Regions from separate parts of the Enterobacter sp. Taxon_8 genome, predicted to be linked through region 4. Evidence: predicted binding sites of a transcription regulator. Region 4 holds the regulator's gene; each other region holds the start of a gene.
What was found. The regulator PurR, encoded in region 4, represses purine synthesis genes. The targets are predictions, from matches to a motif close to CANGCAAACGTTTGCNTG.
Positions count from the first base shown of each region.

Region 1: galS (HTH-type transcriptional regulator GalS) is a predicted target of PurR. The motif match lies at 4,722-4,739, and genes of this name have one in related genera.
Region 2: purL (phosphoribosylformylglycinamidine synthase) is a predicted target of PurR. The motif match lies at 2,658-2,675, and genes of this name have one in related genera.
Region 3: purT (formate-dependent phosphoribosylglycinamide formyltransferase) is a predicted target of PurR. The motif match lies at 2,383-2,400, and genes of this name have one in related genera.

Region 1 covers NZ_CM177989.1:1,440,284-1,447,593, forward strand. The annotation lists gene cirA (catecholate siderophore receptor CirA) at 1-530, shown strand, start outside; gene fghA (S-formylglutathione hydrolase) at 630-1,457, opposite strand; gene AC4IBF_RS06815 (YbfB/YjiJ family MFS transporter) at 1,596-2,744, shown strand; gene folE (GTP cyclohydrolase I FolE) at 2,847-3,515, shown strand; gene yeiB (DUF418 domain-containing protein YeiB) at 3,535-4,692, shown strand; gene galS (HTH-type transcriptional regulator GalS) at 4,848-5,870, shown strand; gene mglB (galactose/glucose ABC transporter substrate-binding protein MglB) at 6,165-7,163, shown strand; gene mglA (galactose/methyl galactoside ABC transporter ATP-binding protein MglA) at 7,243-7,310, shown strand, end outside.
Region 2 covers NZ_CM177989.1:1,089,811-1,097,120, forward strand. The annotation lists gene yfhb (phosphatidylglycerophosphatase C) at 1-492, shown strand, start outside; gene tadA (tRNA adenosine(34) deaminase TadA) at 549-1,055, shown strand; gene mltF (membrane-bound lytic murein transglycosylase MltF) at 943-2,493, opposite strand; gene purL (phosphoribosylformylglycinamidine synthase) at 2,760-6,647, shown strand; gene qseE (two component system sensor histidine kinase QseE/GlrK) at 7,182-7,310, shown strand, end outside.
Region 3 covers NZ_CM177989.1:1,791,445-1,798,754, forward strand. The annotation lists gene edd (phosphogluconate dehydratase) at 1-448, shown strand, start outside; gene kdgA (bifunctional 4-hydroxy-2-oxoglutarate aldolase/2-dehydro-3-deoxy-phosphogluconate aldolase) at 488-1,129, shown strand; gene purT (formate-dependent phosphoribosylglycinamide formyltransferase) at 1,171-2,349, opposite strand; gene AC4IBF_RS08495 (tellurite resistance TerB family protein) at 2,521-3,168, shown strand; gene ptrB (oligopeptidase B) at 3,254-5,314, shown strand; gene exoX (exodeoxyribonuclease X) at 5,311-5,973, opposite strand; gene AC4IBF_RS08510 (carbon-nitrogen hydrolase family protein) at 5,998-6,648, opposite strand; gene AC4IBF_RS08515 (DNA polymerase III subunit theta) at 6,759-6,989, opposite strand; gene yobA (CopC domain-containing protein YobA) at 7,127-7,310, shown strand, end outside.
Region 4 covers NZ_CM177989.1:2,605,809-2,613,118, forward strand. The annotation lists gene AC4IBF_RS12280 (MFS transporter) at 1-1,064, opposite strand, end outside; gene cydH (cytochrome bd-I oxidase subunit CydH) at 1,228-1,317, opposite strand; gene purR (HTH-type transcriptional repressor PurR) at 1,615-2,640, shown strand; gene punR (DNA-binding transcriptional activator PunR) at 2,658-3,569, opposite strand; gene punC (purine nucleoside transporter PunC) at 3,684-4,883, shown strand; gene cfa (cyclopropane fatty acyl phospholipid synthase) at 5,182-6,330, shown strand; gene AC4IBF_RS12310 (riboflavin synthase subunit alpha) at 6,362-7,003, opposite strand; gene mdtK (MdtK family multidrug efflux MATE transporter) at 7,229-7,310, shown strand, end outside.

The DNA of each region.
Region 1 (7,310 bases), 1.2 Mb from region 4:
TCGATGACCGCATCAGCATCAGCCGTACGGCCAATGCGAAACAGGCCCAGGGCTACCCTAACTACGTTGGCCTGAATGCGGACGGTGAACCGATTTTCCGCTACTACAACGTTAACAAGGCGCGCATCCGCGGGGTGGAAACAGAGGTTAAGTTCCCGGTTGCTGAAGACTGGAAGGTGACGCTGAACTACACCTACAACGACGGTCGTGATATCAGCAACGGCGGCAACAAGCCGCTGTCCGATCTGCCGTTCCACACCGCCAACGGGACCGTTGACTGGAAGGCAACGCAGGACTGGTCGTTCTATGTTCAGGGTAACTACACCGGTGAGAAACGCGCGCTGACCAGCAGCGCTCCAACGCCGGGTGGCTATGTCATCTGGAATACCGGCGCCGCGTGGCAGGCGACGAAAAGCGTGAAGCTGCGTGCGGGCGTGCAGAACCTGCTGGACAAAGATCTGAGCCGCGACGATTACAGCTACACGGAAGATGGCCGTCGCTACTTTGTCGGCGTGGATTATAAGTTCTGATGTAGCCTGGATGCCCGGTGGCGCCTCGCTTACCGGGCCTACAAAATCCACGAATGTAGGCCGGGTAAGGCGAGGCCGCCACCCGGCAATCGGCTGCACTTAGCCGAATAAATGCTCCGCATGGAAGCGGAGATGATCCTCAATAAAGGACGCGATAAAATAATAGCTGTGGTCGTATCCCGGCTGGATGCGCAGCGTCAGCGGCCAGTCCTTCTGACGTGCCGCTTCTGCCAGCACCGCAGGCTGCAGCTGTCCGGCGAGGAACTGATCCGCATCGCCCTGATCGATAAGCATCGGAATCGCATTTACTGAGTTACTGGCCAGCATCAGCGCACTGCTATCCCATTCCAGCCATTTCGCTTCATCTTCACCCAGATAGTTCGTGAAGGCTTTCTGCCCCCACGGCACCTGCGTTGGGTTCACAATTGGCGCAAATGCCGACGCGCTGACGTATTTTCCCGGATTTTTCAGCGCCATGATGAGCGCCCCGTGTCCGCCCATGGAGTGGCCGCTGATCGCGCAGCGCTCGCCAACCGCAAACTGCGACTGCACCAGCGCAGGAAGTTCATCGCGAATGTAATCATACATGCGGTAATGGCGCGCCCAGGGCTGCTCGGTCGCATTGACATAAAACCCGGCGCCTTTGCCCAGATCGTATCCCGCATCGTCGGCCACATCATCGCCGCGCGGGCTGGTGTCAGGCATCACCAGCGCAATACCCAGCTCGGCAGCAATACGCTGCGCCCCCGCTTTGGTGGTGAAGTTTTCGTCATTGCAGGTCAAGCCTGAAAGCCAGAACAGAACCGGCGGATTTTCCGTCAGCGGCAGGAAAATGCTGAACGTCATCGCACAGTTCAGGACGGTGGAGTCATGCCGCCAGCGCTGCTGTCGACCTTCAAAACAACGGTGCTCTTCGAGCAGTTCCATGCAGGGCTCCTTAATGAGAATGCGTATTCATAAAAACCATAATACAGCCTTTTCATTGACCTGTGAGCAACTTTCACTTTCGCCTGACGGCCAGATGCTGCATCATAAATTTACTTTTCTTTAACAATTGGAGCGGTCATGGCGCTGCGTATTGCGCTCAGTGGGTTTGTCGTTCTGGTGGTGGCGATGGGGATAGGGCGCTTTGCCTTTACGCCTCAGGTGCCGCTGATGATTGCTGCCGGGCAGCTTACGCTGACCAGCGCGGGTCTGGTCGCGGCGATGAACTATCTGGGCTATCTGGTGGGCGCATGGGATGCCATGCGCGCGCACCGCTTTGTGGAAACGCGCCTCTGGCTTGGCATCACCGGAGCGGTGGCGCTGACGCTGCTCTCCGCGGCGGCGGATAACGCCGTCGTACACGGCCTGCTGCGTTTTGTGATTGGCTGCATGAGCGGCTGGTCGATGGTACTGATTGCCGCCTGGACTAACGAACGGCTTGGGCAGTTGGGTAAACCGGGCCTGAGCGCTGCCGTATTTGCCGGACCGGGGGCGGGCATTGCCCTGAGCGGGCTGCTCGCCGTCTACATCCAGGCGAAATCCCTTTCGGCCGGGGCGGCATGGCAAATCTACGGCGTGCTGGCGCTGGTGCTGATTGCGCTGGTGGCGCGCTACCTGCCGCGATCCGGGCAGCTCCATCGACCGGGCACCGCACCAGAGCCGCTGGTGCTGACGGCGGATTTAAAGCGCCTGGTCTGGAGCTACAGCCTGGCCGGGTTTGGCTATATCCTCCCGGCGACATTCCTGTCGCAAATGGCGGCGGTGCGTTTTCCCGGCAGCCTGTTTGCGCAGTTCGTCTGGCCGATTTTTGGTATCGCCGCCGTGGTGGGGATAGCGCTCAGTATTCTTTTACGCCATACCTCAACGGCTAACCGCAGGCTGGCTATCGTACTGTGGTTACAGGGGGCGGGCGTGCTGGCGGCCTGGCTGCTGCCGGGGATTGGCGGGCTGCTGACGGGCGGGCTGCTGGTGGGCGGCGGCTTTTTGTGTGCCGTGCAGCTCTCTCTTTTATACGGCCGCGAGCTGGCACCAAACCACACGCGCTATATGGCAGGCCTGCTCACCACCGGGTATGCAATTGGTCAGTTGATTGGGCCGGTCACCTCGGCGTTATCAACCTGGCTTACCCACCGGCTGGAGCCGGCGCTGGGGCTGGCGGGCATGGCGCTGTTCGTTGGAGGAGCCCTGGTCTGGAATCGTCACGCTGAAAGGCAACAGCAATTGCAATAATTATCGTCGTGAATACTGGATTATGTGCGTCGCCTCACGCACAATGAGCGCATACTTTTGCCACAACGAGGGCAAAAGACGCCACACCTGCAGGAGAACAAAATGTCATCACTCAGTAAAGAAGCTGCCCTGGTCCACGAAGCCCTGGTTGCGCGCGGTCTTGAAACGCCACTGCGTCCGCCCGTACAGGATTTGGACAATGAAACCCGCAAGCGTCTGATTGCCGGTCATATGACCGAAATCATGGAGCTGCTGAATCTCGATCTGAGTGACGACAGTCTGATGGAGACGCCGCACCGCATCGCGAAAATGTACGTCGACGAAATTTTCTCCGGCCTGGATTACGCCAACTTCCCGAAAATCACCGTCATTGAAAACAAGATGAAAGTGGATGAGATGGTGACGGTGCGCGATATCACGCTGACCAGCACCTGCGAACACCATTTTGTGACCATCGACGGTAAAGCGACCGTGGCGTATATCCCCAAAGATACGGTGATTGGCCTGTCGAAGATCAACCGCATCGTGCAGTTCTTTGCCCAGCGTCCGCAGGTGCAGGAGCGTCTGACGCAGCAGATCCTGACCGCGCTGCAAACGCTGCTGGGCACCAATAACGTGGCCGTCTCTATCGACGCGGTTCACTACTGCGTGAAGGCGCGCGGCGTGCGTGATGCGACCAGTGCAACGACCACCACCTCGCTGGGCGGCCTGTTTAAGTCAAGCCAGAATACCCGCCAGGAGTTCCTGCGCGCCGTACGTCATCACAACTAAGTCTTACAGGGCAGGGACCATGGAGCGAAACGTCACGCTCGATTTTGTTCGCGGCGTCGCCATTCTCGGTATCCTGCTGCTTAATATCGCCGCCTTCGGTTTGCCGAAGGCGGCTTATCTCAATCCTGCGTGGTATGGCGACATCACGCGCAGCGATGCCTGGACGTGGGCGATCCTCGATCTCTTTGCGCAGGTCAAATTCCTCACGCTCTTTGCCCTGCTGTTTGGCGCAGGCCTGCAGCTTCTCCTCAAGCGCGGTACGCGCTGGATCCAGTCGCGCCTGACGCTGCTGGTTCTCCTCGGCTTTATCCACGGCCTGTTCTTCTGGGACGGCGATATTCTTCTCGCGTATGGGTTAGTCGGGCTCATCTGCTGGCGTCTCATTCGCGATGCGCACAGCGTAAAAAGCCTGTTTAACACCGGCGTGATGCTGTATGTGATGGGGCTTGGCGTCCTGCTATTGCTGGGGATGATCTCCGGCGAGGCGACAAACCGTTCATGGATCCCGGATGCCGCTAACCTGCAGTACGAACAGTTCTGGAAGCTGAAAGGTGGTACGGAAGCGATAAGCAACCGTGCGGATATGCTGGGGGACAACCTCCTTGCGCTGGGCGCGCAATACGGCTGGCAGCTGGCGGGCATGATGCTGATGGGCGCGTCATTGATGCGCACCGGCTGGCTGAAAGGAGAATTCAGCCTGCGTCACTATCGTCGTACCGGCGCCGGTCTGGTGCTGCTCGGCGTGCTGATTAACCTCCCGGCGGTGATTGTGCAGTGGCATATTCACTGGGATTACCGCTGGTGCGCGTTTCTGCTCCAGGTGCCGCGTGAACTGAGCGCGCCGTTCCAGACCATCGGCTACGCGGCGCTGATCTATGGCTTCTGGCCAACGCTTTCCCGCCTGTGGATTGTCAGCGCTATCGCCTGCGTGGGCCGAATGGCGTTGAGCAATTATCTCCTGCAAACGCTCATATGCACCACGCTTTTCTATCGCTTTGGCCTGTTTATGAAATTCGACCGCCTTACGCTGCTGGCGTTTGTTATTCCGGTCTGGGTGGTAAACCTGGCGTTTTCTGTTCTCTGGCTACGCTATTTCCGCCAGGGACCGCTGGAGTGGGTGTGGCGTCAGTTAACCGCATATGCTTCAGGGGTATCATTGAAAAACACATCCAGATAACGATCTGGATCACAATCATTAACAAAACGGATGTAAGCGTTTTCATGACTGTGAGCTTCTTCACGTAGTCCCCTTTCTCTCGCTGCCAAAATAGCCACCTTGCTAAACACAGGGGGTGTCTGTGAGTTGCTGCAATCCTTTGAAGGATGGTGAATATGATCACCATTCGTGACGTCGCCCGTCAGGCGGGCGTTTCTGTGGCTACCGTCTCACGCGTGCTCAACAATAGCGCGCTGGTCAGCCCTGAAACCCGAGAAACCGTAATGAAAGCCGTGACCCAGCTCGGGTACCGGCCAAATGCCAATGCCCAGGCGCTTGCGACGCAGGTCAGCGACACCATCGGCGTGGTGGTGATGGATGTCTCGGATGCCTTTTTCGGCGCGCTGGTGAAAGCGGTCGACATGGTGGCACAGCAGCATCAGAAATATGTCCTGATCGGTAATAGCTATCATGAGGCGGAAAAAGAGCGCCATGCCATCGAAGTGCTGATCCGCCAGCGCTGTAACGCCCTGATTGTCCATTCAAAAGCCTTGAGCGATGAAGAGCTAACCGGATTGATGGAGCAGATCCCGGGCATGGTGCTGATCAACCGCATTGTCCCCGGCTATGCCCACCGCTGCGTCGGGCTGGATAACGTCAGCGGCGCCATGATGGCCACGAAAATGCTCATCAACAACGGGCATCAGCGGATCGGTTATCTGGCCTCCAGCCATCAAATTGAAGATGACGAACTGCGGCGCGAGGGGTGGCAAAATGCCCTGAAAGAGCACGGCATTACGCCATCCGAGAGCTGGGTGGGGACCGGCACGCCGGACATGCAGGGCGGTGAGGCGGCAATGGTGGAGCTGCTGGGCCGCAATCTGCAGCTGTCTGCGGTGTTTGCCTATAACGACAGCATGGCGGCTGGCGCCCTGACGGCGCTGAAGGATAACGGCATTGCGGTGCCACAGCATTTATCACTCATTGGTTTTGATGATATCCCGATTGCCCGTTACACCGACCCGCAGCTGACAACGGTGCGCTACCCCATTGCCTCTATGGCGAAACTGGCGACTGAGCTGGCATTACAGGGAGCGGCAGGGCTGCTGGATCCGGGCGCAACGCACTGTTTCATGCCGACTTTAGTACGTCGCCACTCCGTCGCGGCCCGGCAAATTGTGGTTCCGATCACTAACTGATTAGATCAGGTGATGTAACCGTTTTCAATCTGTGAGTAAATTCACAGTATCTTAACAAGGCGCTGACTATGATGTCAGCGTTTTAGGGGCTGAAACGCTATGTAACAGTGATTATTCACTTTCACTATAGCCAATGTGCCGCAAACAACGAATAAAACGCATTTCTGGAGCGTTACCGAACACGGAAGAGAGAAATTTTATAAGTGAACTTCGGCTGTCAGTAACGTTTTATTAACACCTGCCCGCCGATCGTTATTCACAAGAACTACCCTGCATAAAAAAACCGGAGATACCATGAATAAGAAGGTGTTGACCCTGTCTGCTGTAATGGCAAGCATGCTTTTTGGTGCAGCAGCGCACGCTGCGGATACCCGTATTGGTGTGACCATATATAAATACGACGACAACTTCATGTCTGTTGTGCGTAAAGCGATTGAGAAAGATGCGAAAGCAGCGCCAGACGTTCAGCTGCTGATGAACGACTCCCAGAATGACCAGTCCAAACAGAACGACCAGATCGACGTTCTGCTGGCGAAAGGCGTGAAAGCCCTGGCCATCAACCTGGTTGACCCGGCTGCAGCAGGCACGGTCATTGAAAAAGCGCGCGGTCAGAACGTGCCGATCGTCTTCTTCAACAAAGAACCTTCCCGTAAGGCGCTGGATAGCTACGACAAAGCGTATTACGTCGGTACTGACTCCAAAGAGTCAGGTATTATTCAGGGCGATTTGATCGCGAAACACTGGGCGGCGAACCCGAACTGGGACCTGAATAAAGACGGTCAGATTCAGTTCGTGCTCCTGAAAGGCGAGCCAGGCCACCCGGATGCTGAAGCGCGTACTACCTACGTTATCAAAGAGCTGAACGACAAGGGCCTGAAAACCCAGCAGCTGGCGTTAGATACCGCGATGTGGGATACCGCTCAGGCGAAAGATAAGATGGACGCATGGCTGTCCGGCCCTAATGCCAACAAAATCGAAGTCGTTATCGCCAACAACGATGCGATGGCAATGGGTGCGGTAGAAGCGCTGAAAGCACACAACAAATCCTCAATCCCGGTATTCGGCGTGGATGCACTGCCAGAAGCGCTGGCGCTGGTTAAATCCGGTGCGATGGCCGGTACCGTGCTGAACGATGCCAACAACCAGGCGAAAGCCACCTTCGATCTGGCGAAAAACCTCGCCGATGGCAAAGGCGCGGCAGATGGCACCAACTGGAAAATTGACAACAAAATCGTTCGCGTACCTTACGTGGGCGTAGACCAGTCCAACCTGGCTGAGTTTATCGGTAAATAAGTTAGCGGTACTGTCTCCACTGGGCGCAATTCGTTGCGCCCTTTTATAACGCGATATGCGAGGCCAACAAGGTATAATTATGGTCAGCACAACAACTCAGTCATCCGGTGAATACCTGTTGGAAATGAGCGGTATCAACAAGTCATT
Region 2 (7,310 bases), 1.5 Mb from region 4:
GGTATCGCGCTGCTGGTGAAAGGCCGTGCGGCGCGATGGCCGATGAGTCTGCTGCTGTGGGGATGTACCTTTGGGCACAGCGAAGCGCGGCTCAAACAGCTCGAAAAGGATTTTGCGCACTGGTTTCGCGGTCACGTTGCGGCCTTTCCTGTTGTACAGGCGCGCCTGACCAGCTACCTCGACGCGAACGATGCCGACATCTGGCTGATTACAGGTTCCCCGCAGACGCTTGTGGAGCAGGTCTACTTTGATACCCCCTGGCTTCCGCGCGTGAATCTTATCGCCACGCAAATTGCCCGCGGTTACGGCGGCTGGGTGCTAACCCTGCGCTGTCTGGGGCATGAAAAAGTGGTCCAGCTGGAGAAACGCATCGGTACGCCGCTGCGCCTGTACAGCGGCTACAGCGACAGCAAACAGGACAACCCGCTGCTCTATTTTTGCCAGCATCGCTGGCGCGTCACGCCGTCAGGTGAACTCCAGCAACTCGAATAGTCTTATCCATAAGGGGTGTGTATAATGCCGCCGCTTTTCGACTGGAGTATCAACCGTTGTCCAACCCTGAATACAATCATGAATACTGGATGCGCCACGCGCTAACGCTCGCTCAGCGTGCCTGGGACGAGGGCGAAGTGCCCGTAGGCGCCGTGCTGGTCCACAATAACCTGGTGATTGGTGAAGGGTGGAACCGTCCCATTGGCCGCCACGATCCTACCGCGCACGCCGAAATTATGGCGCTTCGTCAGGGCGGTCTGGTGCTGCAAAACTATCGCCTGCTTGATACCACGCTGTATGTGACGCTGGAGCCGTGCGTGATGTGTTCCGGGGCGATGGTGCACAGCCGGATCGGGACTCTGGTTTTCGGGGCGCGGGATGAAAAAACCGGCGCGGCCGGTTCACTGATGGACGTGCTGGGTCACCCGGGGATGAACCACCAGGTGAAGACTATCGGCGGGGTGCTTGCACCAGAGTGTTCGGGGCTATTAAGTGATTTCTTTCGAATGCGCCGTCAGCAGAAAAAGCAGCAAAAGGCAGAATTGAAGCTGTCGGGCGATTAAGTTCGTCCGGCGCCACGACAGGGTAGCTTTGAGCCAGCCGTTTGGCCTCCGTCGCCTCTTTCTCTTTCTCCAGCAGATACCCGACCAGGCTAATCTGATATTTACGGATATTTTCCACGTAGGCGTAGGCTTCATGCCCGCGCGCGTAGCCGTATGTCAGTTTGTTATACCATGGCTTCTGGCTCAGCAGCGGCAGGCGCTGCTTTACGTCTGACCAGCTGTCCGGGTTGCCTTTCGTTTTGGCCGTTAATGCTCGCGCATCCAGCATATGCGCATAGCCCATATTGTAGGCCGCCAGCGCGAACCAGATCCGCTCCTCTTCCGGCACCGTTTCCGGTACTTTGGCCATCATATCCTGCAGATAACGCGCGCCGCCGCTGATGCTTTGTTCGGCATCGGTACGGTCATTCACGCCCAGGCTCAGCGCGGTATTTTTGGTTAACATCATCAAACCACGCACGCCAGTCGGGGACGTGGCCTGGGTATCCCAGTGGGATTCCTGATACGAAATAGCCGCCAGCAGTTTCCAGTCAATTTCCTGGGCGTATTTTTCGAACAGCGGCTGCAGGTCCGGCAGGACGCTGTCTACCGCGCGCAGGAAGCTGCGGGTGTCAACGTAGTCAAAGTCATCGCCGTGCCCGAGGTACTTCTCCTCCAGACGCGCCAGGGTACCGTCTTCATTGATGGTGTTGAAAAAATCAAGCATCGCGGCAGAGAAGGTCTGATCGTCATCAAGCTGGCTAAACCAGGTCACGGGCTGCTCGTCGGTAACGTCCAGCGCCACGGCGATTTCAGGGTGCACGCGCTGGAACAGGCTGATTGCGACCGAATCGGCAATGGTGTAGGGCACTTTCTGGTCTTTTACCTGCTCAAGCAGCTCCGTCGTGCCGAGTTTCGGATCCACCGTCCAGCTCAGGTCGGGATATTTTTTCTCCTTGAGCTCACGCAGGTCGTCAATCACCACGTGGCCGGGCGCAATCGTCAGCTGCCGATCGTTAATCGAAGCCAGCGAGCGCGGGCGCAGGCTCCCGACGCGGTAAACTAGCTGCTGCGAAACGGAATAGTAGGTCGGGCCCGGCTGGTAGTTCTTGCTGCGCTCGCTGTTATACACCAGCCCGGCGGCAAGCATGTCGGCATCGTCGTTATCGAGGTCGTCAAAAAGCTGATTTATATTCTGGCGGACGGTGATTTTAAGCTTCACGCCAAGATAATCGGCGAACTGTTGTGCCAGCTCATAATCCAGACCAATGATTTTGCCGTTGATGTCGCTGTAAATGAGCGGGGAGTTGAGGGTACTGACGCGCAATTCCCCCCGCTCCTGAATGGCGGCGATACGGTTTTCGGCTTTGCCGAACCAGGGGATAGAAGGCCAGAGGGCCACTGCCAACAGCAACGTTACAATGCCGATGAGCAGATAATTAATCTTTAATTTTTTCAATTAGTTAATTCTCTGCGACGCCGGTTGCCTCAGTTTGCTGTAGCCATGTTAATAATAAGGTTTGCCATTGAATGAGCGGCATTTTGCGTAAACTTGCGCCACTTGGCAACCAATTAGAGAGACAGGTCACATCTATTGTTAAACCTCTGGGCAAATTTTATTTCGACGCAAACGGTTTCGTCGGCGCTCAGGATTCTCTATAATGACGCCCGTTTTCCCCCTTGCGCACACTGTAAGCGCCCCGGCGCTTCGAAGACGAGAGACTTATGATGGAAATTCTGCGTGGTTCGCCTGCACTGTCTGCCTTCCGTATCACTAAACTGCTGGCACGTTTTCAGGCGGCCGACCTTCCGGTAAGCAATATTTACGCTGAGTATGTCCATTTTGCTGACCTGAATGCCCCCCTGAATGCAGAGGAGCGCGTACAGCTGGAACGCCTGCTCAAGTATGGCCCAAGCCTCAGCAGCCATACGCCAACCGGCAAACTGATCCTTGCGACGCCGCGTCCGGGCACCATCTCCCCCTGGTCTTCCAAAGCCACCGACATCGCCCACAACTGTGGCCTGAGCCAGATTAACCGCCTGGAGCGCGGCGTGGCGTACTACGTGGAAGCCTCAACCCTGAGCGACGCGCAGTGGCAGGCGGTTGCGGCTGAGCTGCACGACCGCATGATGGAGAGCGTATTTGCCTCTCTCGATGACGCACAGAAGCTTTTCTCCCACCATCAGCCTGCGCCAGTACAGAGCGTGGACCTGCTGGGGCAGGGCCGTCAGGCACTGATCGACGCCAACCTGCGTCTCGGCCTGGCGCTGGCAGAAGACGAAATCGACTACCTGCAGGATGCGTTCGTTAAGCTCAACCGTAACCCGAACGACATCGAACTTTACATGTTCGCGCAGGCTAACTCTGAGCACTGCCGCCATAAGATTTTCAACGCCGACTGGATTATTGACGGCGAACAGCAGCCGAAGTCGCTGTTCAAAATGATCAAAAACACCATGGAGCAAACCCCTGACCACGTGCTGTCTGCCTATAAAGACAATGCCGCGGTGATGGAAGGCTCCGAGGTGGGCCGCTTCTTCGCCGATCGCGAAGCAGGGCGCTATGACTTCCATCAGGAGCCCGCGCATATCCTGATGAAGGTTGAAACCCACAACCACCCGACGGCAATCTCCCCGTGGCCGGGTGCGGCTACCGGCTCCGGCGGTGAAATCCGTGACGAAGGGGCGACTGGTCGTGGTGCAAAACCAAAAGCGGGTCTGGTCGGTTTCTCCGTCTCCAACCTGCGTATCCCGGGCTTTGAACAGCCGTGGGAAGAAGATTTCGGCAAGCCAGAGCGCATTGTAACCGCCCTGGATATCATGACCGAAGGTCCGCTGGGCGGCGCGGCGTTTAACAACGAGTTTGGCCGTCCGGCGCTGAACGGTTACTTCCGTACCTATGAAGAGAAAGTGGACAGCCACAACGGCGAAGAGCTGCGCGGCTACCACAAACCGATCATGCTGGCAGGCGGGATTGGCAACATCCGTGCCGATCACGTGCAGAAAGGCGAGATCGTCGTCGGCGCGAAGCTGATCGTACTCGGCGGCCCGGCGATGAACATCGGTCTGGGCGGCGGTGCGGCCTCTTCGATGGCCTCCGGCCAGTCTGATGCGGATCTCGACTTCGCGTCCGTGCAGCGTGACAACCCTGAGATGGAGCGCCGCTGCCAGGAAGTGATCGACCGCTGCTGGCAGCTGGGTGATGCCAACCCAATCCTCTTCATCCACGACGTGGGCGCGGGCGGCTTGTCCAACGCCATGCCGGAGCTGGTGAGCGACGGCGGCCGCGGCGGTCGCTTCAACCTGCGCGACATCCTGAGCGATGAACCGGGCATGAGCCCGCTGGAAATTTGGTGTAACGAATCCCAGGAGCGCTACGTGCTGGCCGTTGCGGCGGACCAGCTGCCGCTGTTTGACGAGCTGTGCCGCCGCGAGCGCGCGCCGTATGCCGTCATCGGTGAAGCGACCGAAGAGCAGCATCTCTCCTTGAGCGATACACATTTCGACAACCAGCCGATCGATCTGCCGCTCGACGTCCTGCTCGGTAAAACGCCGAAGATGACCCGCGACGTGCAGACCCGCAAGGCTGCGGGAAAAGCGCTGGATCGCCAGGGCATCACCGTGGCAGAAGCGGTTAACCGCGTGCTGCACCTGCCTGCTGTGGCAGAGAAAACCTTCCTGGTGACCATCGGCGACCGTACCGTGACCGGTATGGTATCCCGCGACCAGATGGTCGGCCCTTGGCAGATCCCGGTGGCGAACTGCGCCGTGACCACTGCGAGCCTCGACAGCTACTACGGCGAAGCGATGGCGCTGGGCGAACGCACCCCGGTGGCGCTGCTGGACTTCGCCGCCTCTGCCCGTCTGGCGGTCGGTGAAGCGCTGACCAACATCGCCGCGACGCAGATTGGCGATATCAAACGTATCAAGCTCTCCGCAAACTGGATGGCCGCAGCCGGCCACCCGGGCGAAGATGCTGGCCTGTATGAAGCCGTGAAGGCGGTGGGTGAGGAGCTGTGTCCAGCCCTCGGCCTGACCATTCCGGTGGGTAAAGACTCCATGTCGATGAAAACCCGCTGGCAGGAAGGTAACGAGCAGCGCGAGATGACCTCTCCACTGTCGCTGGTGATCACCGCGTTTGCCCGCGTGGAAGACGTGCGTCACACCGTTACGCCGCAGCTGGCGACTGAAGATAACGCCCTGCTGCTGATTGACCTGGGTAAAGGCCACAACGCGCTGGGCGCCACCGCGCTGGCGCAGGTTTACCGTCAGCTTGGCGATAAGCCAGCCGACGTGCGCGACGTGGCGCAGCTGAAAGGCTTCTACGACGCGATTCAGGCGCTGGTGGCGCAGCGTAAGCTGCTGGCCTACCATGACCGTTCCGACGGCGGCCTGCTGGTGACCCTGGCAGAGATGGCCTTCACCGGCCACTGTGGCGTGGAAGCCAACATCGCTACGCTTGGCGAAGACCGTCTGGCTGCGCTGTTCAACGAAGAGCTGGGCGCCGTGATTCAGGTGCGTGCAGCGGATCGCGATGCGGTTGAAGCGATTCTGGCGAAGCACGGTCTGGCAGACTGCGTCCACTATCTGGGTAAAGCCGTTCAGGGCGACCGCTTCGTCATTGAAGCAGACGGCCATGCGGTGTTCAGCGAAAGCCGAACCACGCTGCGCATGTGGTGGGCGGAAACCACCTGGCAGATGCAGCGCCTGCGTGATAACCCTGAATGTGCCGATCAGGAGCACAACGCGAAGGCCAATGACCAGGATCCAGGCCTGAACGTGAAGCTCTCCTTCGACATTAACGAAGACATCGCTGCGCCGTACATTGCGACCGGCGCGCGTCCAAAAGTGGCGGTGCTGCGCGAGCAGGGCGTTAACTCCCACGTTGAGATGGCTGCGGCCTTCCACCGCGCGGGCTTTGATGCTATCGACGTCCACATGAGCGATCTGCTGGCCGGACGTACCGGTCTGGAAGATTTCCAGGCGCTGGTGGCGTGCGGCGGCTTCTCCTACGGCGACGTGCTGGGCGCAGGCGAAGGCTGGGCGAAGTCCATCCTGTTTAACAGCCGCGTGCGCGACGAGTTCGAAACCTTCTTCCACCGTCCGCAGACCCTGGCGCTGGGCGTGTGTAACGGCTGCCAGATGATGTCTAACCTGCGTGAGCTGATCCCGGGCAGCGAAGCCTGGCCGCGCTTTGTGCGTAACCAGTCTGACCGCTTCGAAGCGCGCTTTAGCCTGGTGGAAGTGACCCAGAGCCCGTCTCTGCTGCTGCAGGGAATGGTCGGTTCACAGATGCCAATCGCCGTTTCCCATGGCGAAGGTCAGGTAGAAGTGCGTGATGCTGCGCATCTGGCTCAGCTGGAGAGCAAAGGCCTGGTGGCACTGCGCTTTGTCGATAACTTCGGCAAAGTCACAGAAACCTACCCGGCTAACCCGAACGGCTCCGCCAACGGTATTACGGCGGTAACCAGCGAAAGCGGTCGCGCGACCATCATGATGCCGCACCCGGAACGCGTGTTCCGCACCGTGAGCAACTCCTGGCACCCGGAAAACTGGGGCGAGGACAGCCCATGGATGCGTATCTTCCGCAATGCGCGTAAGCAATTGGGTTAAGTTTTAGTCCCACATCCTTCCAGGCCCGGTAAGCGAAAGCTCAACCGGGCTTTTTTATTTGTGTCGCATAATTGCGACAGACCGGCAACTTAAGTGTCTCCAAAAAGAGACATTTAAGTTATTGATATATATATGGCAGGAAAGGTTTCCGTTAAGGTGTTGCTTAATAGCGACACTTAGCCTGAAAATCATTCAACCGATAATTAACAAGCTTAACGAGTAAAAACATTATATTTCAATATGTTAACATTTTGTTTTGCATTCTGGCACGGGCGTTGCATAATATTAACCAGTGGCTCATTCACCTTCTTATGTCAGCCCCTTCGGGAAGCGCTACATAAACTTCGAATGACGCACAAAAAGGTGCCTGCCGTCCAACTACTGATCATAGCGATGCTTTATCAGGCCAGGGCGAAACGTCGAGTTAGGCACCGCCTCATTCCATGACAAAGCCGGGTTTTTACCCGGCTTTGTTGTATCTGAAGGGCAGACTCAGTTACGCTCTGCGTAAACCCCCATTAAGAGAGTAATGCGTTGAAACGCTGGCCCGTTTTCCCCCGCTCCCTGCGGCAGCTCGTCATGATGGCCTTCCTGCTGATTCTGCTGCCGCTGCTGATCCTTGCCTGGCAGGCGTGGCAAAGTCTGAACGCGCTGAGCGCGCAG
Region 3 (7,310 bases), 810 kb from region 4:
CGACGTATTACCTGCCTTTGACGCCGGCCTGCTTGATAAAGACTGCGTGGTGGTGGTGCGTCACCAGGGGCCTAAAGCTAACGGGATGCCAGAATTACATAAACTTATGCCACCACTTGGTGTATTATTGGACCGCCGTTTCAAAATTGCGTTAGTAACCGATGGACGCCTCTCTGGGGCATCCGGTAAAGTGCCTTCAGCCATCCACGTGACGCCTGAAGCTTACGACGGCGGTTTACTGGCGAAAGTACGTGACGGTGACACGATCCGCGTGAACGGTCAGACAGGTGAGTTAACCCTGCTGGTCGATGACGCCGAGCTGGCGGCACGTCAGCCCCATATTCCTGACCTAAGCGCATCGCGCGTGGGGACCGGACGCGAAATGTTCAGCGCGCTGCGTGAGAAACTCTCCGGTGCGGAGCAGGGCGCTACCTGTATTACGTTTTAAGACGACTTGATTTTAACGATCTGGCGAGAGAAAACTCTGATGAAAAACTGGAAAACAAGTGCAGAATCAATCCTGACCACTGGCCCTGTCGTGCCGGTTATCGTGGTAAACAAGCTGGAGCACGCTGTACCGATGGCGAAAGCGCTGGTTGCGGGTGGCGTTCGCGTTCTGGAAGTGACCCTGCGCACCGCCTGCGCGATGGATGCCATTCGCGCGATTGCCAAAGAAGTGCCGGACGCCATCATCGGTGCGGGTACCGTGACGAACGCAAAACAGCTGGCTGAAGTGACCGAAGCGGGCGCACAGTTTGCCATCAGCCCGGGTCTGACCGAGTCGCTGCTGAAAGCCGCGACCGAAGGCACTATTCCACTGATCCCGGGTATCAGCACCGTCTCTGAACTGATGCTGGGCATGGACTACGGTCTGAAAGAGTTTAAATTCTTCCCGGCTGAAGCGAACGGCGGCACCAAAGCGCTGCAGGCGATTGCGGGTCCATTCTCTCAGGTACGCTTCTGCCCGACGGGCGGCATCTCTCCTGCCAACTACCGTGACTACCTGGCACTGAAAAGCGTCCTGTGCATCGGTGGCTCATGGCTGGTTCCGGCGGATGCGCTGGAAGCGGGCGACTGGGATCGCATCACAAAACTTGCTCGCGAAGCGGTGGAAGGCGCGAAGCAGTAAGTCTCTCGTCGCATGAAAAACGGGCCTTACGGCCCGTTTTTTTATCCCGTTACCTTAACGCTTGCTGCGGCCGCTTTGGCTCTCGCCACGGCGTCGTCAACGTTATCCCCGGTGGCTAACGCCACGCCAAGACGCCGGGTTCCGTCAATCTCCGGCTTGCCGAACAAACGTACCTGCAACCCGGCACCCACCGCCCCGTCGACATTATCAAACGTGACGTTCTGGCTGGTTAGCTGCGGCAGGATCACCGCCGAGGCGGCCGGGCCGTACTGACGGATACCGCCGACGGGCAGGCCGAGGAAGGCTCGCACGTGCAGGGCGAATTCGGAGAGATCCTGCGAAATCAGCGTCACCATGCCGGTGTCATGCGGGCGAGGGGAAACTTCGCTGAAAACCACCTCGTCGCCGCACACAAACAGCTCCACGCCAAACAGGCCATAGCCGCCCAGCGCCAGGACGGTTTTACGGGCGATCTCCTGAGCACGTTCCAGCGCCAGGGCGCTCAGATGCTGCGGCTGCCAGGATTCGCGATAATCGCCATCTTCCTGGCGGTGGCCTATCGGGTCGCAGAAATGGACGCCGTCAACGGCGCTGACGGTCAGCAGGGTGATCTCGAAATCAAACTTCACGACGCCTTCGACGATGACGCGACCGGCGCCGGCGCGGCCGCCCTGCTGGGCGTACTCCCACGCCTTGTCCAGCGTGCTGCTGTCGCGAATAAAGCTCTGTCCTTTACCGGAGGAGCTCATCACCGGCTTAACGATGCACGGGTAGCCAATCTCGTCTACAGCCTGCAGGAATGCAGCCTTATCGCCAGCAAAACGATAGCTCGACGTGGGCAATCCCAGCTCTTCTGCCGCCAGGCGACGAATGCCTTCGCGGTTCATGGTCAGCTTTGCGGCTTTCGCGCAGGGCACCACGAGCTGGCCTTCCTGCTCAAGCGCGATCAGCGTATCGGTGGCAATGGCTTCAATTTCCGGCACGACAAAATCAGGTTTCTCGCGCGTAATCAGCTCGAGAAGGGCATCGCCATCCAGCATGTTAATCACATAAGAACGATGGGCGACGTGCATGGCTGGCGCGTCGGCGTAACGATCCACGGCAATCACTTCAACGCCTAAACGCTGGCACTCAATGGCGACTTCTTTGCCCAGCTCGCCCGATCCCAACAGCATCACTCGCGTCGCCGCAGGTCGCAGCGCGGTTCCTAAACGAATCATAACAATCCCCCTGAAAAAGTTGCGGGCAGTATAAACGAAAACGTTTGCGTCTGTCTTGTACACGGCCAGGTGAGGGGAGAAGAAATTTGCGCTTCTTTAGCCCGTCCAGACATTTCCTGACGCCTGCTCGCTTACGCTGTGGATCATGTTCACCGTTAAGTGAGGGAAATCATGTCTGGCTGGCTAAATCAATTGCAATCCCTGTTAGGGCAGAAAACATCGTCTGGCGAGCGGGACCTGAGCAAACTGCTGGTACCCGGGGCGCTAGGCGGACTGGCAGGCCTGCTGGTCGCGAATAAATCCTCGCGCAAGCTGCTGGCAAAGTACGGGACAGGCGCACTGCTGGCCGGTGGGGGCGCCATTGCGGGTACCGTCCTATGGAACAAATACAAGGACAGGGTTAGGACCGCGCACAGTGATGAACCACACTACGGCGAGCACACCTCGCCGCTGGATCTGCGTACCGAACGGCTGATCCTGGCGCTGGTCTTTGCCGCGAAAAGTGACGGACATATCGACGATAAGGAACGACTGGCGATCGAGCAGCAGCTGCGTGAAGCCGGCGTTGAAGAGAAGGGCAGAACGCTGGTGGCGCAGGCCATCGAACAGCCTCTGGAGCCGCAGCGTCTGGCACAAAGCGTGAAAAATGAGGAAGAGGCGCTTGAACTCTATTTCCTCAGCTGTGCCGCCATCGATATCGATCACTTTATGGAGCGGAGCTACCTTAACGCCCTGGGCGATGCGTTAAAGATCCCACAAGACGTGCGCGAAGGCATTGAGCGGGATATCCGGGAACAAAAACAGGCGTTACAGGGATAGTTCTCGCCGTTGCGACCCTGTTTCGCTTGCATCATGCGTGGGTTTTGCCAACCTTATAGGGTGTAAAACGAAAAAGAATGATGACATGCCACCGAAAGCCCGACGTATACCTTATGCGATCACCACGCATGGCGATACGCGTATAGACAACTATTACTGGCTACGGGACGATTCGCGCTCCCAGCCAGAGGTGCTCGACTACCTGCACGAGGAAAACGACTATGGCCGCAAGGTCATGTCCAGCCAGCAGACGCTTCAGGACCAGCTGCTGAATGAAATGGTGCAGCGTATTCCGCAGCGCGATATCTCCGCGCCCTGGACCAAAAACGGCTATCGCTATCGCCATATTTACGAGCCCGGAAATGAGTATCCCATCTACCAGCGTCAGTCGGTGTTAAGCGCCGAATGGGACGAGTGGGATATTCTGCTGGATGCCAACCAGCGCGCTGCCCACAGCGAGTTTTATACCCTGGGCGGCATGTCCATTTCGCCTGACAATGCGGTGATGGCGCTTGCGGAGGATTATCTCTCCCGCCGTCAGTACGGCCTGCGGTTTCGCAATCTGGAGAGCGGCAACTGGTATCCGGAAATGCTGGAAAATGTGTCCCCGGATTTTGTCTGGGCGAATGATTCCGAGACGGTTTACTACGTCAAAAAGCACGCCTCGACGCTACTGCCTTATCAGGTATGGCGGCATACCGTGGGAACGGACTCCGCTGACGACGAGCTGGTTTATGAAGAGAAAGACGAAACGTTCTATGTCAGCCTGCATAAAACCTCCTCGCGCCACTATGTGATTATCTTCCTTGCCAGCGCGACGACGTCGGAAGTTCTGCTGCTGGATGCCGAACTGCCTGACGCCCAGCCGCTCTGTTTCCTGCCGCGCCGCAAGGATCACGAGTACAGCCTGGATCACTTCCAGCATAGCTTTTATCTGCGCTCCAATCGTGAGGGCAAAAACTTTGGTCTCTATAAAACCAAAGTGCGCGATGAACGCAAGTGGGAGGTGCTTATCCCCGCGCGTGATCAGGTGATGCTGGAAGGGTTCACCCTGTTTACCGACTGGCTGGTAGTGGAAGAGCGCCAGCGCGGGCTGACCAGTATCCGGCAAATCAACCGCAAAACGCGGGAAGTGGTCGGGATTGCGTTCGACGACCCGGCCTATGTGACGTGGATTGGATTCAATCCCGAACCCGAATCATCGCGGTTGCGCTACGGCTACTCATCCATGACCACACCGGACACCCTGTTTGAGCTGGACATGGATACCGGGCAGCGCCAGGTGATTAAACAGACCGAGGTAAAAGGTTTTGAGTCTGAAAACTACCGCAGCGAGCACCTCTGGGTCACCGCCCGGGATGGCGTTGAGGTCCCCGTCTCGCTCGTCTATCACCAAGCCCATTTTCAGAAAGGCAAAAACCCGATCCTGGTTTACGGCTACGGTTCGTATGGCTCAAGCATGGACGCCGATTTCAGCAGCAGCCGATTAAGCCTGCTCGATCGCGGTTTTGTTTTCGCCATAGCCCATATTCGCGGCGGCGGTGAGCTGGGCCAGCACTGGTATGAAGACGGGAAATTCCTGAAAAAGAAAAACACCTTCAATGATTATCTCGACGTCTGCGATGCGCTGATTGAGCAGGGCTATGGCGATCCGCAACTCTGCTTTGGCATGGGCGGCAGCGCGGGCGGCATGCTGATGGGGGCGGTTATCAACCAGCGTCCCGACCGCTTTAAGGGGATTGTCGCGCAGGTACCGTTTGTCGATGTGGTCACGACCATGCTCGATGAATCAATCCCTCTTACCACCGGGGAGTTTGAAGAGTGGGGAAATCCGCAGGATGAGATGTACTACCGCTATATGAAAGAGTACAGCCCGTACGACAACGTGGAGGCGAAAGCCTACCCGCACATGCTGGTCACCACCGGTTTGCATGATTCTCAGGTGCAGTACTGGGAGCCGGCAAAATGGGTGGCAAAGCTGCGGGAGCTGAAAACCGATGACAATCTGCTGCTGCTGTGTACCGATATGGACTCCGGACACGGCGGGAAATCGGGACGATTTAAATCGTACGAAGGGGTTGCCCTGGAATATGCCTTCCTGATTGGCCTGGCGCAGGACACGCTGCCAGGCCGTGCGGAGGGTTAAGCGTCGCCCAGATAATGTTTCAGCGTTAAGCGCAGTTCCGGACTCATTCTGTCGAGGTTGTTATACAGCCAGCGCAAATAGCCCGGGTCTTTATCCGCTACCTCAGACACCGGCTTCCCGCGATATTTACCAAAGGTAAATGTGGTCAGTAACGCGGGGCGTCCGGTGATCGTCGCCATATCATCCGGTGTCCAGCCTGAGATATTCATAATATCAATCAGTAACGCGGCGGTGATATAGCAGTCATACAGGGCGCGGTGATGGTGAAGCCCCTCAGGGGGACGAACGCTGAGCTTGCGGGACTTGTACAGCGCCATATTGCTGTATTTAATGCCCGGCCAGAGACGACGCGCCAGCTTCATTGTGCAAATCCATTCGCCCGGCATTTCAGGTAGCACCCGGCGGTCAAAGCTGGCGTTATGCGCGACGTACCACGGGCTACCGTAGTAGTGCGGAATGATCTCTTCAATCCAGGGCTTATCCGCCACCATCGATTCTGTAATGCGATGGATAGCCATCGCCTGGGGGCTGATGGGGCGATCGGGACGCACCAGATGGCTCATTGGGTTGACGATTTTACCATCAACCACGTCGACAGAGGCCACTTCCACTATTCCGCCCTGAAGATCGCAAGTTTCGGTATCGATGACGCGCAGCATTGAAAACTCCTGAGCTTAAAACGCCTAGCCTAAAGGAATGATATCGCCTTGCCAACCCTCTCCGCCGAGCGTGCCGGTCACCAGAAGCTCGCCCTTATCCGCGCGGACGATCAGCTGGCCTTTATCATCCCATAGCGCGCTGCCGCCGCAGGCATTCGCCATTAGCACCGCAATAGCATATTTATGCGCGAAGCGCTGCAGGTTACTGATGGACTGCCGCCAGCGATTATCCCCCACCGACTGGCAGCTGGTAACAAGCGTTGCTCTGGGATCGAGATTGGGAGAGTCGGGATGTGCATCAATGATGCTAAGGTGCTTGTCCCCCGGCACCAGGCTGGCTCCGCGCCCTTGCGGATAGCGCAAAATGCGATGGCAAGCAGGCGAAAACAGCACAAGACCTTTCTGTCTCTGCCCATCCTGAACCAGGGGGAGTCCCGCAATAACGGTAATCTGGTAAAAATGTGCCGCGTTAAGCAGCGGCTCCAGCTGCGCGTCATCGGGTGGGGGAGGTAGCGTCGGCGCGCCAGAGCCCGTTAAGGAGAGTTCAGGGAAGACCAGCAGATCGCACCCCTGCCGTGCGGCTTCGGCGATGAAGCGCAGGTGGTGCGTAACATGGTCATTCACACTCTGATGCAGCCCGCCATACTGGGCTGCCGCTATGTTCCAATGTGACATCGTGACTTCCTTATACACTGAGTCGCAGGGATTTAAGAATACACCTAAATTTATCAGGGTTTTCTTATCCTGCCAGATTCCGCGTAAGGAAGTGTAACGACTCGTTAAGCTTATTTAACTTTAGGTTCGTACGGTAAACGGGAGAGGTTAACCGAGGCGAGACGGTGGGCGATTAATCTTTCGCGAAACCAGTCGCGCAGATGGGCGGGTTGTTCCCGTTCAACGACTTCAGCCACGACAGGCATGTTGTAACGCTCTTTGAACGCGACGCCAGCGGCAGCGAGATCGACATTCACTTTATCCATCTCGTCCTGCGGAAGGGCGGCCAGATTGATCTTCATTACCTTCTCCTTTTTCTGCGGCGGCAACGTTACCGCGATTGCACGACGATGACAAGCGGAGGCAGGATGATCCTCGACTCGTTTATTATACAGCGTTATTCTTTAGCATACAGACATAACAAAAAGGAATGATTGCGATGGGTTTCTCCGCCTCCCGCGCGGTATGCGCACTGGTTTTTGTGGCCTCGACAATGATGGCGCCCTCCGCGCTGGCACATGCACATCTTAAACAGCAGAGCCCGGCAGCGGACAGCGTGGTGAGCGCTCCGCAGGCACTTACGCTGAATTTTTCAGAAGGCATCGAACCGGGGTTTAGCGGTG
Region 4 (7,310 bases):
TATCCCAGACCACCTGAAATCACGGCCCCACCGGCCGCCGCACCGAGCGCATTGCCCAGGTTAAAGGCACCGATATTGACCGAGGATGAGAGGCCCGGCGCTTCATGCGCAACACGCATCACGCGCATCTGCAGCGGTGGCACCACGGCGAACGTTGCTGCACCCCAGACGACCATCGCCATCGCGGCGCCAAACTCGTTACGCGCCAGCCACGGAATGGCGATCATGATGACAATCAGCAGGGTTAAGAAGCCCTTCAGCGTCCCGCTCACGGAACGGTCGGCAAATTTCCCGCCGAGATAGTTGCCAATCGAGAAGCCCACGCCAATCAGCACCAGCATCGCGGTCACAAAGAGAGGCGTTGCGTGGGTGATATCGTGCAGTACCGGTGAAATATAGGTATAGAGGGTAAACATCGCCCCTGCCCCGAGAACGGTGGTAAGCAGCGCGGAAAGCACCTGCGGGCGCACCAGCACCGACAGCTCCTTACGCACTTCCGGACGTTCTCCGGCGCTGCCTTTCGGCAGGGAGAAGAACAATGCCACCATCGCGACCACGCCCAGCCCGGCCGTCGCCAGGAAAGACATACGCCAGCCGATCGCTTCTCCCAGCCAGGTTGCAGCAGGAACACCGCCGATGTTAGCGATGGTCAGCCCCATAAACATGGTGGCCACGGCGCTCGCCTGCTTATGTTTTGGCACCACGCTTGCCGCCACGACCGACCCCAGCCCAAAGAACGCGCCGTGGTTGAGGCTTGTCAGAATACGCGACAGCATCAGCGTGGTGTAGTCCGGCGAAATGGCCGAAAGCACGTTGCCGAGGGTGAAAATCGCCATCAGGAAAATCAGCGCATTGCGGCGCGCGCGATGAGAAAGGAGAAGCGTCATCAGCGGCGCCCCCACCATCACGCCGATAGCGTAGGCGCTGATCAACATGCCAGCCGCAGGGATCGAGACGTCCACGCCGCGGGCGATGACGGGCAGTAACCCCATCGGGGAGAATTCAGTGGTGCCAATCCCAAAAGCGCCAATCGCCAGGGCCAGCAGGGGAAAATTGATTTTCATGCGTAAACTCCGGATGCCGTGTCACGTGGTGACACAGAACAAAGAAGCGGAAAGCATGACATCAATCACAAAAAATGAGAAGTTAACAAAATGGCAAAAGATTTTTGCCAGAGAAGTAACAATCCGGGGAGTCGGGAGGGAGAAGGCTCTCCCTCCGCGTAAATCAGTGCAGCGCAGCCGTCAGACCGGCCACAACAATCAGAGCCAGCACAACAACGGTGGTGAACAGCGAAAACTTAAGATCGGAACTCATCAATTTTTCTCCTTTTAATCCCCACACGAAAAGTGAGCTTGCTCATTTTTGCACAGATTACGTCAAAAATCTTCCTGGATTTATACTGATAACCACTTTACCTCTTCCCCTTTTCATCAAGATAGGACAAAATTCCACGCTAAATTTATTAGCGTACCGGCCATTGACCCCCTCCTGACGTCCCGTGTCGTTTTCCCGGCGTGCCGCAATTCAAGATTGCGTGATAAGGGTGAGAGAAGGCAAACGTTTACCTTCAAGTTTTTCAGGAGCTTAGGATATGGTCTGGAGTGACATTTAATGGCAACAATTAAAGACGTAGCAAAACGCGCAAACGTTTCCACTACAACCGTATCACATGTAATTAACAAAACCCGCTTTGTGGCGGAAGAGACGCGCAACGCCGTCTGGGCAGCGATCAAGGAGCTGCATTATTCGCCAAGTGCGGTCGCGCGTAGCCTTAAGGTTAATCACACCAAGTCCATTGGATTGCTGGCGACCAGTAGTGAAGCGGCCTATTTTGCCGAGATCATTGAAGCGGTTGAAAAAAACTGCTTCCAGAAAGGCTATACCCTGATTCTGGGCAACGCGTGGAACAGCATTGAAAAACAGCGCGCCTACCTGTCGATGATGGCTCAGAAGCGCGTTGACGGCCTGCTGGTGATGTGTTCCGAGTACCCGGAATCCGTGCTGTCGATGCTCGAAGAGTATCGCCACATCCCCATGGTCGTTATGGACTGGGGCGAAGCGCGTGCAGATTTCACCGACTCCGTTATCGACAATGCCTTTGAAGGCGGTTATATGGCCGGCCGTTACCTGATCGAACGCGGTCACCGCGAGATTGGCGTGATCCCGGGTCCGCTGGAGCGCAACACCGGGGCGGGCCGTCTTGCCGGTTTTATGAAAGCGATGGAAGAAGCGCTGATCACCGTGCCGGAAAACTGGATCGTGCAGGGCGACTTTGAGCCGGAATCAGGCTACCGCGCAATGCAGCAGATCGTTTCCCAGCCGCACCGTCCGACCGCCGTTTTCTGCGGGGGTGACATCATGGCCATGGGCGCGCTCTGCGCCGCCGATGAACTGGGTCTGCGCGTACCGCAGGATATTTCCGTGATCGGGTATGACAACGTGCGTAACGCGCGCTTCTTCACCCCTGCGCTGACCACCATTCACCAGCCGAAAGATTCGCTGGGCGAAACGGCCTTCAATATGCTGCTCGACAGGATCGTCAACAAGCGCGAAGAGTCGCAGTCCATTGAAGTTCACCCGCGCCTGATTGAACGCCGTTCCGTTGCGGACGGTCCGTTCCGCGACTACCGTCGTTAATCCCTTTACGGGGCCAGCTACGCTGGCTCCCGTAACCATTCCCGGTTCAGCGTTTCGCTGTCCCCCAGATAATCCAGCAGCCAGGCCATGGCGGGCGAGACATCATTTTGTTGCCAGGTCAGGCAGCAGGCCGCGTCCGGGAACGGATTTTCCAGCGTCAGTTCAACCCATTCGCCGGTATTGATGCGCGGACGCGCAAAATGAACGGGCACCATCGCGACGCACAGTCCGGCACTGAGGCACGTCGCCGACGATTCCCAGTCCGGAGCCACCACCCGCCGCTGGTTGTCCAGAAGCCAGGTGATACGCTTGGGCAATGAACGGGACGTATCCTCCAGCACCAGCGAGGGCCAGTTGCGCAGCGTATCGTCGCTAAGCGGCCCGTCCATCGCTGCCAGAGGATGATCGCTGGCCACCACGCATTTCCAGCTCAGCATCCCCATGTCGCGAAAGGCGTAACGTCCCCCGACCGGGATCGCCTGCGTCGCGCCAATCGCCATCTCCGCCCTGCCGTCCGCCAGCGCATCCCACACCCCGTTGAACACCTCCTGCGAGACCCGCAGCTCAACGTCAGAGAAATGACGATAGAAATCGACAATCATCTGTCGGGTGCGTTCCGGCTTCACGATGTTATCCACCGCGATGGAAAGATGTCCCCGCCAGCCGTTGGCGATCTGCTGGCACTGTTCGCGGGTGATCTGCATTTTTTTGATAACAGAACGCCCTTCCTTCAAAAACCACGCCCCGGCGGGCGTCAATTCCACGTCACGATGCCGCCGCTCAAACAGCGGAACCGCCAGCCACTCCTCCAGTTGACGCACCGTGTAGCTGATGGCCGAAGGGACGCGGTGCAGCTCCTGCGCCGCACCGCTGAAGCTGCCGTTACGCGCGACAGCATCGACCACTTCAAGAGAATAATCTGACCACATTTTCTGCCTGCAAAAAATTTGAATGCACCCGCCAAATATTAGCGTTTCACAAGCGGCTTTGCACTCCCTACACTCAGCGCCAATGTATACCTGCCTCCTCAGGAGAATAAAATAATGCAACCCAGGAACGGTTTTTTAGTCTGGCTCGGCGGCTTAAGCGTGCTGGGCTTTTTGGCCACCGATATGTACCTGCCGGCTTTTGCCGCGATGCAGGAAGATTTGCAAACCCCCGCTGCCGCCATCAGTGCCAGCCTGAGTTTGTTCCTCGCCGGTTTTGCTTTTGCACAGCTGCTCTGGGGACCGCTCTCGGATCGCTTTGGTCGTAAACCGGTACTGCTGCTGGGTCTGGCCATTTTTGCGGTGGGGTGCCTGGGGATGTTATGGGTACGCGACGCCACCTGGCTGCTGGTGCTGCGCTTCGTTCAGGCCGTGGGCGTCTGTGCCGCGGCCGTGACCTGGCAGGCGCTGGTGACTGACTACTACCCGGCTAACCGCACAAACCGTATTTTCGCCACCATTATGCCGCTGGTGGGCCTCTCCCCTGCCCTGGCTCCGCTGCTGGGCAGCTGGATCCTCGCGCACTTTGACTGGCAGGCCATTTTTGCCACGCTGTTTGCCATCACGCTGGTGCTGATGCTGCCGGCGTTTGCCCTCAAGCCTGCGCATAAAAAAGAGGCGCATGCCGACGCGAAGCCGATTACCTTCACCTCACTGTTGAGCGCCAAAGCGTATCGCGGGAATGTCCTGATCTATGCCGCCTGCTCGGCAAGCTTCTTCGCATGGCTCACCGGCTCGCCGTTCATTCTGCACGATATGGGCTACAGCCCGGCAGCCATCGGCCTGAGCTATGTTCCGCAGACAATCGCGTTCCTTGTGGGCGGGTACGGCTGTCGCGCGGCGCTGCAAAAATGGGAAGGCCAGCAGATGCTGCCATGGCTGCTGGTGCTCTATGCGCTGAGCGTCATCGGGACCTGGGCCGTTGGCTTTATTCCGGGTGCCGGTCTGGCCGAAATTTTGATCCCGTTCTGCGTGATGGCCATTGCGAACGGGGCGATTTACCCTATCGTTGTGGCGCAGGCGCTGCGTCCATTCCCGCAGGCAACAGGCCGCGCCGCCGCGCTGCAGAACACCCTGCAGCTGGGTTTGTGCTTCCTGGCAAGCCTGGTGGTCTCGGCGCTGATTGCTACGCCGCTTTTGACCACCACCAGCGTGATGCTGTTCACCGTAGCGCTGGCGGTATTGGGCTATCGCATGCAGGCCTCCGCGCAGCGTGAGCAGGATAACGGTGCTCAGGTGGAAACCTCGCATGCCTGATTGCGCCAGAAATCATGTTATATTTCAGTGATTAGGTTGCTAACAATTTTCTATTGAATCACCAAATTTTGAAGCCTATACTAAATTTGGTTCGATTAAATACGATAAATATTAAGTGTTAACGGGAGCCGGAGTGCTCCCGTTTTACCATGGAAGGCATTTCGGCAAGGGTTATCTCCCTTCCTCTGTTCTACGTCGGATACTAGCCTCGCGGTATTTACCGTGAGATTTCTCACAAACCAAAAAAAGCGTCTACGCTGTTTGAAGGTTCTGATCACATCAGGGTGATGGAGAAGCTATGAGTTCATCGTGTATAGAAGAAGTCAGCGTTCCGGACGACAACTGGTCCCGGATCGTCAGTGAACTGTTAGGTCGAGCAGGCATCACTATCAACGGATCTTCGCCATCCGATCCCCAGGTTAAACATCCCGACTTTTTTAAACGCGTGTTGCGGGAAGGGTCGTTAGGCCTGGGAGAAAGTTATATGGACGGCTGGTGGGATTGTGAACGGCTGGATATCTTTTTTGCCAGCGTGTTGCGTGCCGGTCTGGAAAATCAACTCCCCCGCAATCTGAAAGACACTTTGCGTGTCGCCTCTGCCCGACTGTTTAACTTGCAAAGTAAAAAACGCGCCTGGATCGTCGGCAAAGAGCATTACGATCTCGGCAATGACCTGTTCAGCCGCATGCTGGACCCTTTCATGCAATACTCCTGCGCCTACTGGAAAGAGGCCTCGACGCTTGAAGAGGCTCAGCAGGCGAAGCTGCGTCTGATTAGCGAGAAGCTGCAGCTACAGCCCGGCATGCGCGTGCTGGATATCGGCTGCGGCTGGGGTGGGCTGGCATATTTTATGGCGAAGCATTATGGCGTCAGCGTGGTCGGCGTGACGATCTCAGCGGAACAGCAAAAAATGGCGCGGGAGCGCTGCCAGGATCTCGATGTGGATATCAGGCTGCAGGACTACCGTGACCTGAATGAACAGTTTGACCGGATTGTTTCCGTCGGCATGTTCGAGCACGTGGGGCCAAAAAACTACGATACCTATTTTGAGGTGGTGGACCGGAATCTGAAACCGGACGGCATCTTCCTGCTGCACACCATCGGCTCTAAGCGGACCGACAACAACGTTGACCCGTGGATCAACAAATACATCTTTCCGAATGGCTGTTTACCGTCCGTTCGCCAGATTGCCAACGCCAGTGAACCCCATTTCGTGATGGAAGACTGGCATAACTTTGGCGCGGACTACGACACCACCTTAATGGCATGGCATGAACGTTTCCAGAAAGCCTGGCCAGAGATTGCGGACAACTATTCTGAACGATTCAAACGAATGTTTAGCTATTATTTGAATGCCTGCGCGGGGGCGTTTCGCGCACGGGATATTCAGCTCTGGCAGGTGGTATTCAGCCGTGGGATAGAACACGGACTGCGTGTCGCACGCTAAAAAAATAACCCCGGATATCCGGGGTTATTTTTTATTCTTCTTCGGCGGTCTTTATTATTGCGGCTTCTTTTGCTGCCAGCACGCGCTCAACCGTATCAACCACAGCCTGGGTCTGCGGATCGATTTCGATATTCACGCGATGCCCCAGTTTTTTCGCGCCCAGCGTGGTGCGCTGCAGCGTTTCAGGAATTAAATGCACGCAAAAACGCGTTGGCGTCACTTCCCCTACCGTCAGGCTAATCCCGTCAATGCCAATAAATCCTTTATAGAGAATGTATTTCATTAATGACGGGTCCTGCATTTTAAACCAGATTTGACGGTTATTTTCCGAGGTCACGATTTTCGCCACTTCGGCGGTGGTCATGATGTGCCCCGACATAAGATGACCGCCAATCTCATCGCTGAACTTCGCCGCGCGCTCAACGTTGATGGTATCGCCTACCACCAGCTCGCCCAGGTTAGTGATCCGCAGCGTCTCTTTCATTAAATCAAAGCTAATCTGGTTGCCGTTAATTTCGGTAACGGTCAGGCAGCAGCCGTTATGGGCAATCGACGCGCCGGTTTCAATGCCCTCGAGCATATATTCCGGCAGCTCAACAACATGAGTACGGAAATTAGGTTTTTCATCAATGGACACCACTTTGGCAGTGCCCTGCACAATACCAGTAAACATGCTTACAACTCCTGTTTTTTCCGAACGGTGATGACACCGTTTAATCCCTCCACAATAACAGTTGGAAAAACAGGTTGCCAGCAGAGCGCATTTTCTGGCGATTTTTTCACTAGATAAATAGCTAAAGCCCGCTACAATAGCTGGCACCCCCCTGCATTTTCTTCTTGCTGCCAGTTTCGGCGGCTTTTTTAGTCTCTCATATAACTACAAAATAAAGGTGTTCACGTGCAGAAGTACATGAATGAAGCGCGCCAGCTATTGGCACTGGCTATACCAGTGATCGTCGCGCAGGTGGCCCAGACCGCAA